2 regions of the Turicibacter sp. St.80E1 genome follow, and region 2 is predicted to be linked to the other one. Evidence: a T-box and tRNA genes for the amino acid it is inferred to sense, from the RefSeq annotation. Region 2 holds a T-box; the other holds one or more tRNA genes.

Region 1 (3,575 bases), 140 kb from region 2:
TTTAAATCGGGTTACCCCAGAGGAAGATCGTGCTCTGCAAACATGGATGCAAGTCATGAATCGTATTGGAAAGGGAACGGGGCGCCAAGCTCAAAAGTTTAGGAGAGAGGCAAGGCTTGAAATGGAAAAGTGTCAAAGTGCAATTCCGGTTTGGATCATGCCCGCTAAGGAGGCCATTGAAAACTTCAAGGTGAATCCGGAGTTATTTGATGTCGTAATTATTGATGAAAGTAGCCAATGTAATGTGTTGAGCTTACCGCTATTAATGCGTGGGAAGCGTGTGGTTATTGTCGGAGACGATCAACAGATTAGTCCAGTGATGCCTGGAATTTCGGATGCCTCAGTTAAAAGTTTAATGGATCGTTATTTATATAATATTGAAAATGGCAATACATATGATTTGAAAACATCACTTTATGATATTGCATGTCGAGTTTTTTCAAGTAAAGGGAAGTTGATGTTAAAGGAACATTTTCGTTGTGTTCCTGAAATCATAGGTTTTTCAAATAAGCTCGCCTATTTTAATGAGATGATTCCATTAAAGTTACCTGAGTTATCAGAGCGGATCGGGCAACCTGTCATGTCTATTTACGTTGAGAATGGTGCGCGTGATGAGCGAAAGACGAATCTTAACGAGGCCATCCGTATTGTTGAAGATATTAAGTCTTGTGTTGAAAATAAGAATTATGAAGGTAAGAGTATCGGGGTTATTTCGTTATTAGGAGGGGAACAGGCTAAGTTAATTCAGCGGTTACTGTTAGACGCAATTGGCGAGAAGGTAATGGTTGAACGTCAAATTATTTGTGGTGATTCTTATTCATTTCAGGGGGATGAGCGTGACGTGATGTTTTTATCGCTTGTTATCGCACCCAATATGAGATATAACGCATTAAATAAGAAAATGTATACGCAACGATTCAATGTTGCGGCAAGTCGAGCCCGTTCTCAAATGCGACTGTATCATTCGGTAACATTGAGCCAGTTGTCATCTGAGGATTTAAGATATGAATTATTAGCGTATTGTCAACATCCGAAACCTATGTATGAACTAGTGAGTCGCGAGTGCGAGACGATGTTAGAGTGTGATGTGAAAAAGGCGTTAGAGTCTTATGGTTATGCTGTTAAATCTAAAGTATCTATTGGAAAATATCAGATGGACCTTGTGATTGAGAGTGGGCGTTACAGATTAGCGATTGAGTGTGATGGCGATACGTTCTATGGTGTTGAAAAGATTGAACAGGAGATGGAACGTCAACGTGTTCTTGAAAGAGCCGGATGGACATTTATACACCTTCGCGGAAGTGTTTTTTATCGCAATCAGGAAAAGGCGTTACAACCTATTTTAGATCAAATTGAAAAACTAGATCGGGGGTTAATAACTTAGGGGCTATTTCCCCTAAGTTATTTAAAAGAAAATTTAAAGAAAAAATAGCAGTTTCAGGGTTGATTTTTACCTCAAATTTGGTATAATAAAAATGTAAGTGAATGGCGGGTATGGCGGAATTGGCAGACGCGCTAGATTTAGGCTCTAGTACCTTCGGTGTGCAGGTTCGACTCCTGTTACCCGCACCAATTTATATCATGAAAGGTGTCCTCAGGGACGCTTTTTTTGCGTTTTCATATTCACGGAAATAGCTTTAAATTGAAGATCTCTAAGCGGTTCAATCATAACCATAGAAATCGAGGATAACTTAGAGGTCGTATTGTCTATTTTTGTTTTAAAATAGAAAAAAGAAAAAATCAAATTTTCTTGATGAGGCGAGTATAATTCAATATAGATTGTAGAAAAGGAAAGTTGTGAAAGAAATGAATAGACGCCTAGAAGAGAAAAAAGAACAGGTTGCATTAAAGATTTCTTTAGGAGCGGGTATTTTATTTGTACTAGTTGAGCTCTTAGTCGCTATTTTATCAAAGTCTCAGGCTGTTTTAATGGATTCGGTTTATGATACGTCGGAGCTTGTTATGATTTTATTTTCATTAAAATTAGTTCCGCTTCTTTATAAACCAGTGAGTGAAAAACAGCCGTATGGTTATTCTCAAGTTGAGTCATTATTTATTGCGATTAAGGGATTTGTTCTTGTTTCGGTAACCGTTGCATTAATCGTAAATAATGTTCAGATTATGTTTCACGGCGGACGAGATGTTCAATTTTTACCGATTGCCTACTTTGAGCTATTTGCGACGGTTCTTGGAGGAGCCGTGATGTTAATTTTAAGAAGGATGAATCGTTTGGCGAATTCGCCAATTTTAAGAACAGAAATTATGGAGTGGACGATTGATGCGGTGGCTAGTTTTGGAATGGCCCTTGCTTTTTTCTTGCCAGCGTTAATTCATCATCCATGGCTTGAGCGCATGCTTCCCTATTTAGATCAGGTGATTGCCATTTTTTTATCATTTTTTGTATTACCCCTACCTATCCGTGCCGTTGTAACAGCTATGAGAGATATTTTCTTAATGGCCCCGGAAGAGGAAACAATGAGGATTATCAAGGAAAAATGTGAACCTATTTTAACGTATTATGGATTAGAAGAAGCAACCTATGATGTAGTTCGTACGGGAAGAAAAGTGTGGATTTCAATTTATATTTTACCGATGGATGAATTTATATCTGTTACACTCTATTCAAAAGTCCAAGATTTGTTGGAGGTTTCATTGGCGGAAGAGTTCAACGATTTTTATATTGAGTTATTGCCAGATATTTTATAAATGAACCCGATCATTCATCTCGTCTATTTAGGAGGGGAGTCTTATCAAACCCATAGGAACGACACGCATAGTGGTGTGGCTTCTATGGGTTTGATTTTTATGATTTAAGCGGGAAAAACGTGGTTTTTAGGTATCTGAATAAGATGCAAATGGCAATTTTGTATATATAGACGGAGAAAACTGTATTTTTTTGTTTTAATGCATATAGTTAATAGTAGGCTAAATCTGATGTGAAAAGGGGGAGTTTACGTGAAAAAGAAAATCTGTATTTTATCGATTGATGGGGGAGGAATCCGCGGAATCATTCCTGCAAAAATTTTAGTAAGATTGGAGAAGTTGTTGCAGGAGTACAGTCGAAATCCTCAAGCAAGAATTAGTGATTATTTCGATTTAATCGCGGGAACAAGTACAGGGAGTATTTTAACAGGGCTCTATTTATGCCCAAGTGATGGTGAGAGGAAGATGGCCAAATATACAGCCCAGCAAGCGTTAGATTTATATTTAAATGAAGGGGCCAAATTATTTCAACGTTCTTGGAAAACAAAGTTTTTTGACTACTTTGGGCTGCTAAATCCGTTATATAAAGAGAATCGGTTAGAGGACATCCTTACCGAATATATAGGTGATTTAAGGCTATCGGAGCTATTAAAACCGTGTTTAATCCCGAGTTATGATATTGAAAGCGGGAAGGCGGTATTTTTCAATCAAGTAACGGCTATTAAAGATAAGAGCCGTGATTTACTTGTTAAAGATGTCATTCGGGCCTCAACAGCTGCTCCAACTTATTTTCCGGTAAAAAATGTCTTAAACCCTGTCCATCATCATTCACACACGTTTATAGATGGGGGATTGGTTGCGAATAACCCAAC
Region 2 (3,575 bases):
TCTTTATTTAATTCCGTACGTTCAAGATCTGATTTTGCCTTCGATGATTCTTGATAAGCATGAACAGCTTCTTGATATTCTGGGGTTGTAATTTCACTTACAAGTGGATGTTCTGGCGCTAAAACGACATAAGTGATTCCAAAAACAGTATCTGGACGTGTTGTAAAAACATCAAATGAAGCATCCGTTCCATCTACCTTGAAATTAATTAATGCCCCTTCACTTTTTCCAATCCAGTTACGTTGCATATCTTTAATGCTTTCCGTCCAATCTAGACCTTCTAAATCTTCTAATAAACGTTCAGCATAGTGAGTAATTTTAAGCACCCATTGCTTCATCGGTTTTTTAATAACAGGATGTTCTCCACGCTCTGAAACCATTTTTCCATTCACGTTTAAAACTTCCTCATTGGCAAGAACTGTTCCTAATCCTTCACACCAGTTTACTTCAATGTCCTTAATTTCAGCAAGTCCCATGTTGTAAAGTTGTGTGAAAATCCATTGTGTCCATTTATAATATTTTGGATCCGTCGTATTTAACTCTTTATCCCAATCGTAAGAGAATCCTAACGATTGAATTTGTTGACGGAACGTATTAATATTAATATCCGTAAATTCACGTGGGTCATTTCCTGTATTTAATGCATATTGTTCAGCCGGTAATCCAAACGCATCCCATCCCATTGGGTGTAAGACACGATATCCTTGCATACGTTTCATACGTGAAACAATATCTGTTGCCGTATAACCTTCTGGATGCCCGACATGAAGTCCAGCTCCTGATGGGTATGGGAACATATCTAATGCATAATATTTTGGTTTTGAAGAATCATCAGATGTCTTAAACGTCTTATTTTCTAACCAATATTTTTGCCACTTTTTTTCAATCTGTTGATGATCGAATGCCATAACATTACCTCCTATATACCCATTTAAGGGTATTCCTGTCACTTTTTAATCGGCAGTCCTTTTACACACAAAGCGATGAAGCGAGTTACCCTTTTTAAGCATAAAAAAAAGTACCTTAAAACGAGCTAAGGACGTCATCGACGCGGTACCACCTTAGTTGCAAAAGCTAACCTTAAAAAGCTTTTACCCCTTCATTGTTTTAACGCCAAACAGGCGGCAGCTCTTACTTCTTTTCACAACTGCAACTCCAAGGTGAGTTCATAAGGGACTCTATACGAATTTCCACCAACCATTCGCTCTCTTTAATAGCCTCGTCTTACTACTAATCCTTTTCATCGTTTCTATCTATCTATAAGGTTATTATAGAAAAAATTATATCAAACATTACCCAAAAAACAAGATTTTTTACAAAAAACCGTTGGAAAAAACGTCCTTAGACAATATCACGTGCCTGCCCCTCCCTTTCTATGATAAAATATAGACGTCTAAATAAGTTTTGAATCGCTTAAAAAATTAGAAGGAACGCCAAACTAAAAAGAAAAGTACCCAAAATCTTAGAGAACAGATCCCGCTTCAAACAAGCGGCGCTTATGAGATTCAAGCGGTTCAAGAACGAATGACTGACCGCCTTGATCCGGAGAGCTTGAATCGTTCAGCATACCTGTTATCTTTGATATCATCGACAAGATACTAAATAAACGAAGCATTTAAAGGAGGAAAAAACGATGAATAATCCCTTTCCATATAGTTACTCTGATAAACGATACCACACCTTAAATTATCATTTACGTGAAAAATACCATCAAAAAATATTTAAAGTCATGATCAATGCAGGATTTACATGCCCAAACATTGATGGAACAGTTAAATATGGAGGATGCACATTCTGTAGTACAAAAGGAAGTGGAGACTTTGCCGGAAATCCGGAAGACAATTTAAAAACTCAATTTAACCAAGTAAAAGAAATGATGCATCAAAAATGGCCCGAAGCGGGATATATCGCCTATTTTCAAGCCTTTACGAATACTCATGCCCCGCTTGAAGTTTTACGAAAAAAATATGAAGCTGTATTAGAATGCGATGATAACATCGTCGCCCTTTCCATCGGAACACGCCCAGACTGCCTCCCAGATGATGTCGTTGAATATTTAGGAGAGCTGAATAAAAAAGTTGACCTATGGGTAGAACTGGGGCTTCAAACGATGCACGACCAAACAGGAAAACTCATTAATCGCGGACATGACTACCAAACACTAGTTGAAGGAGTTCAAAAACTACGAGCAAAAAATATTGATGTCATCATCCATATCATTAATGGCTTACCGAATGAAACACATGACATGATGCTCGAAACTGCCAAAGCAGTTGCCCAACTCGATGTACAAGGGGTTAAAATACACCTTCTTCATGTTATCGACGGAACACCGATGCACAAAATGCTAACAAAAGGCAAACTAAAACTCATGGAAAAAGACGAATATGTAGACTTAGTCGTTGATCAACTCGAAATTCTTCCTCCTCATATGGTTATCCACCGACTAACAGGTGACGCCGTTCGTGAGGAACTCATTGGTCCGATGTGGAGCCTCAAAAAGTGGGAAGTGTTAAACGCCATCGACGATCGATTAAAGGAAAGAAATACTTACCAAGGTCGCCTTTACAAAAAGGAGGAAAAGTAACATGGCTCAGACACTAGAACGTATCCTTCCCTTCTCAAAACACTTACTCGAACGGGCTCTATCTCCCGGTGATGTTGCGATTGATGGAACAGCAGGAAATGGACACGACACCTTATTCCTAGCGGAACTTGTAGGGGAAACAGGTCATGTTTACAGTTTTGATGTTCAAAAAGAGGCGATTATCAATACACAACATAAATTAGAGGCTGCCAACCTCACTCAAGTGAGTCTCATTCATGATGGACATGAAAACCTGTCTAATTATGTGACCCAACCAGTGAGTGCTGCAATCTTTAATTTAGGTTATCTTCCTGGAAGTGACCAAGCCATCACTACCCACGGGGAAACGACATGGAAAGCAGTCACTGATCTCCTCTCATTGCTCAAAAAAAACGGGATTATCATCCTTGTCATTTACCACGGGCACCTAGAAGGAAAAATCGAACGAAATCATCTGGAGTCACGTCTTCATGAATTAGATTCAAAAATGTATCAAGTGCTCACCTATCAATTCACCAATCGAAAAACGGCCCCGTTTATTATTGCCATTGAAAAACTCCATTAAAAAAGGTTACCGAAAGGTAACTTTTTTTATCCTTATATATTAATAATGAATCTAGAGCCTTTTTATGTCCTATCTAAACCGCTAATCATCCAAAACATTCGATTGCCAATTTCATTTTTTAGAAAAACTCCACTTAAACAAGTAACTATACTAAAACATTATTTCATCGCGAGACTGTTTTCTCGTTGCCCAAGTTTCAGGGGGGGAGAGACGACAAAGCTCCTCTCCCCCTATTTTTAAGATCGGACGAATTTCTTTGTATGATGAAGTAAAAAGCGTGCCCTTAACCCTAAATTTTTCATGATTTTTTTTTCGAATGTTCTTAGCATTGGATTTTTCCTCAACCCTTCTGCTAAATATAGAGCAAACAATCCATCATTAATCGTTTGGTGAAACACTTTCTCCGGTAAATGCTCCACCTCG

Evidence for each region. The T-box of region 2 lies ahead of leuS (leucine--tRNA ligase). A T-box ahead of a tRNA ligase gene usually reads a tRNA of that ligase, here a tRNA-Leu.
Region 1: it has a tRNA-Leu gene. The T-box ahead of leuS (leucine--tRNA ligase) is inferred to sense a tRNA for this amino acid. The anticodon was not compared.

Annotation. Positions count from the first base shown of each region.
Region 1 is NZ_AP039386.1:712,292-715,866, forward strand. It holds gene AC6I0I_RS03555 (PDDEXK-like endonuclease domain-containing protein) at 1-1,384, shown strand, start outside; tRNA gene AC6I0I_RS03560 (tRNA-Leu) at 1,489-1,572, shown strand; gene AC6I0I_RS03565 (cation diffusion facilitator family transporter) at 1,807-2,706, shown strand; gene AC6I0I_RS03570 (patatin-like phospholipase family protein) at 2,956-3,575, shown strand, end outside.
Region 2 is NZ_AP039386.1:575,265-578,839, reverse strand. It holds gene leuS (leucine--tRNA ligase) at 1-908, opposite strand, end outside; T-box leader at 1,033-1,253, opposite strand; gene mnmL (tRNA modification radical SAM protein MnmL/YtqA) at 1,634-2,587, shown strand; gene mnmM (tRNA 5-(aminomethyl)-2-thiouridylate-methyltransferase MnmM) at 2,589-3,152, shown strand; gene AC6I0I_RS02630 (DUF2600 family protein) at 3,389-3,575, opposite strand, start outside.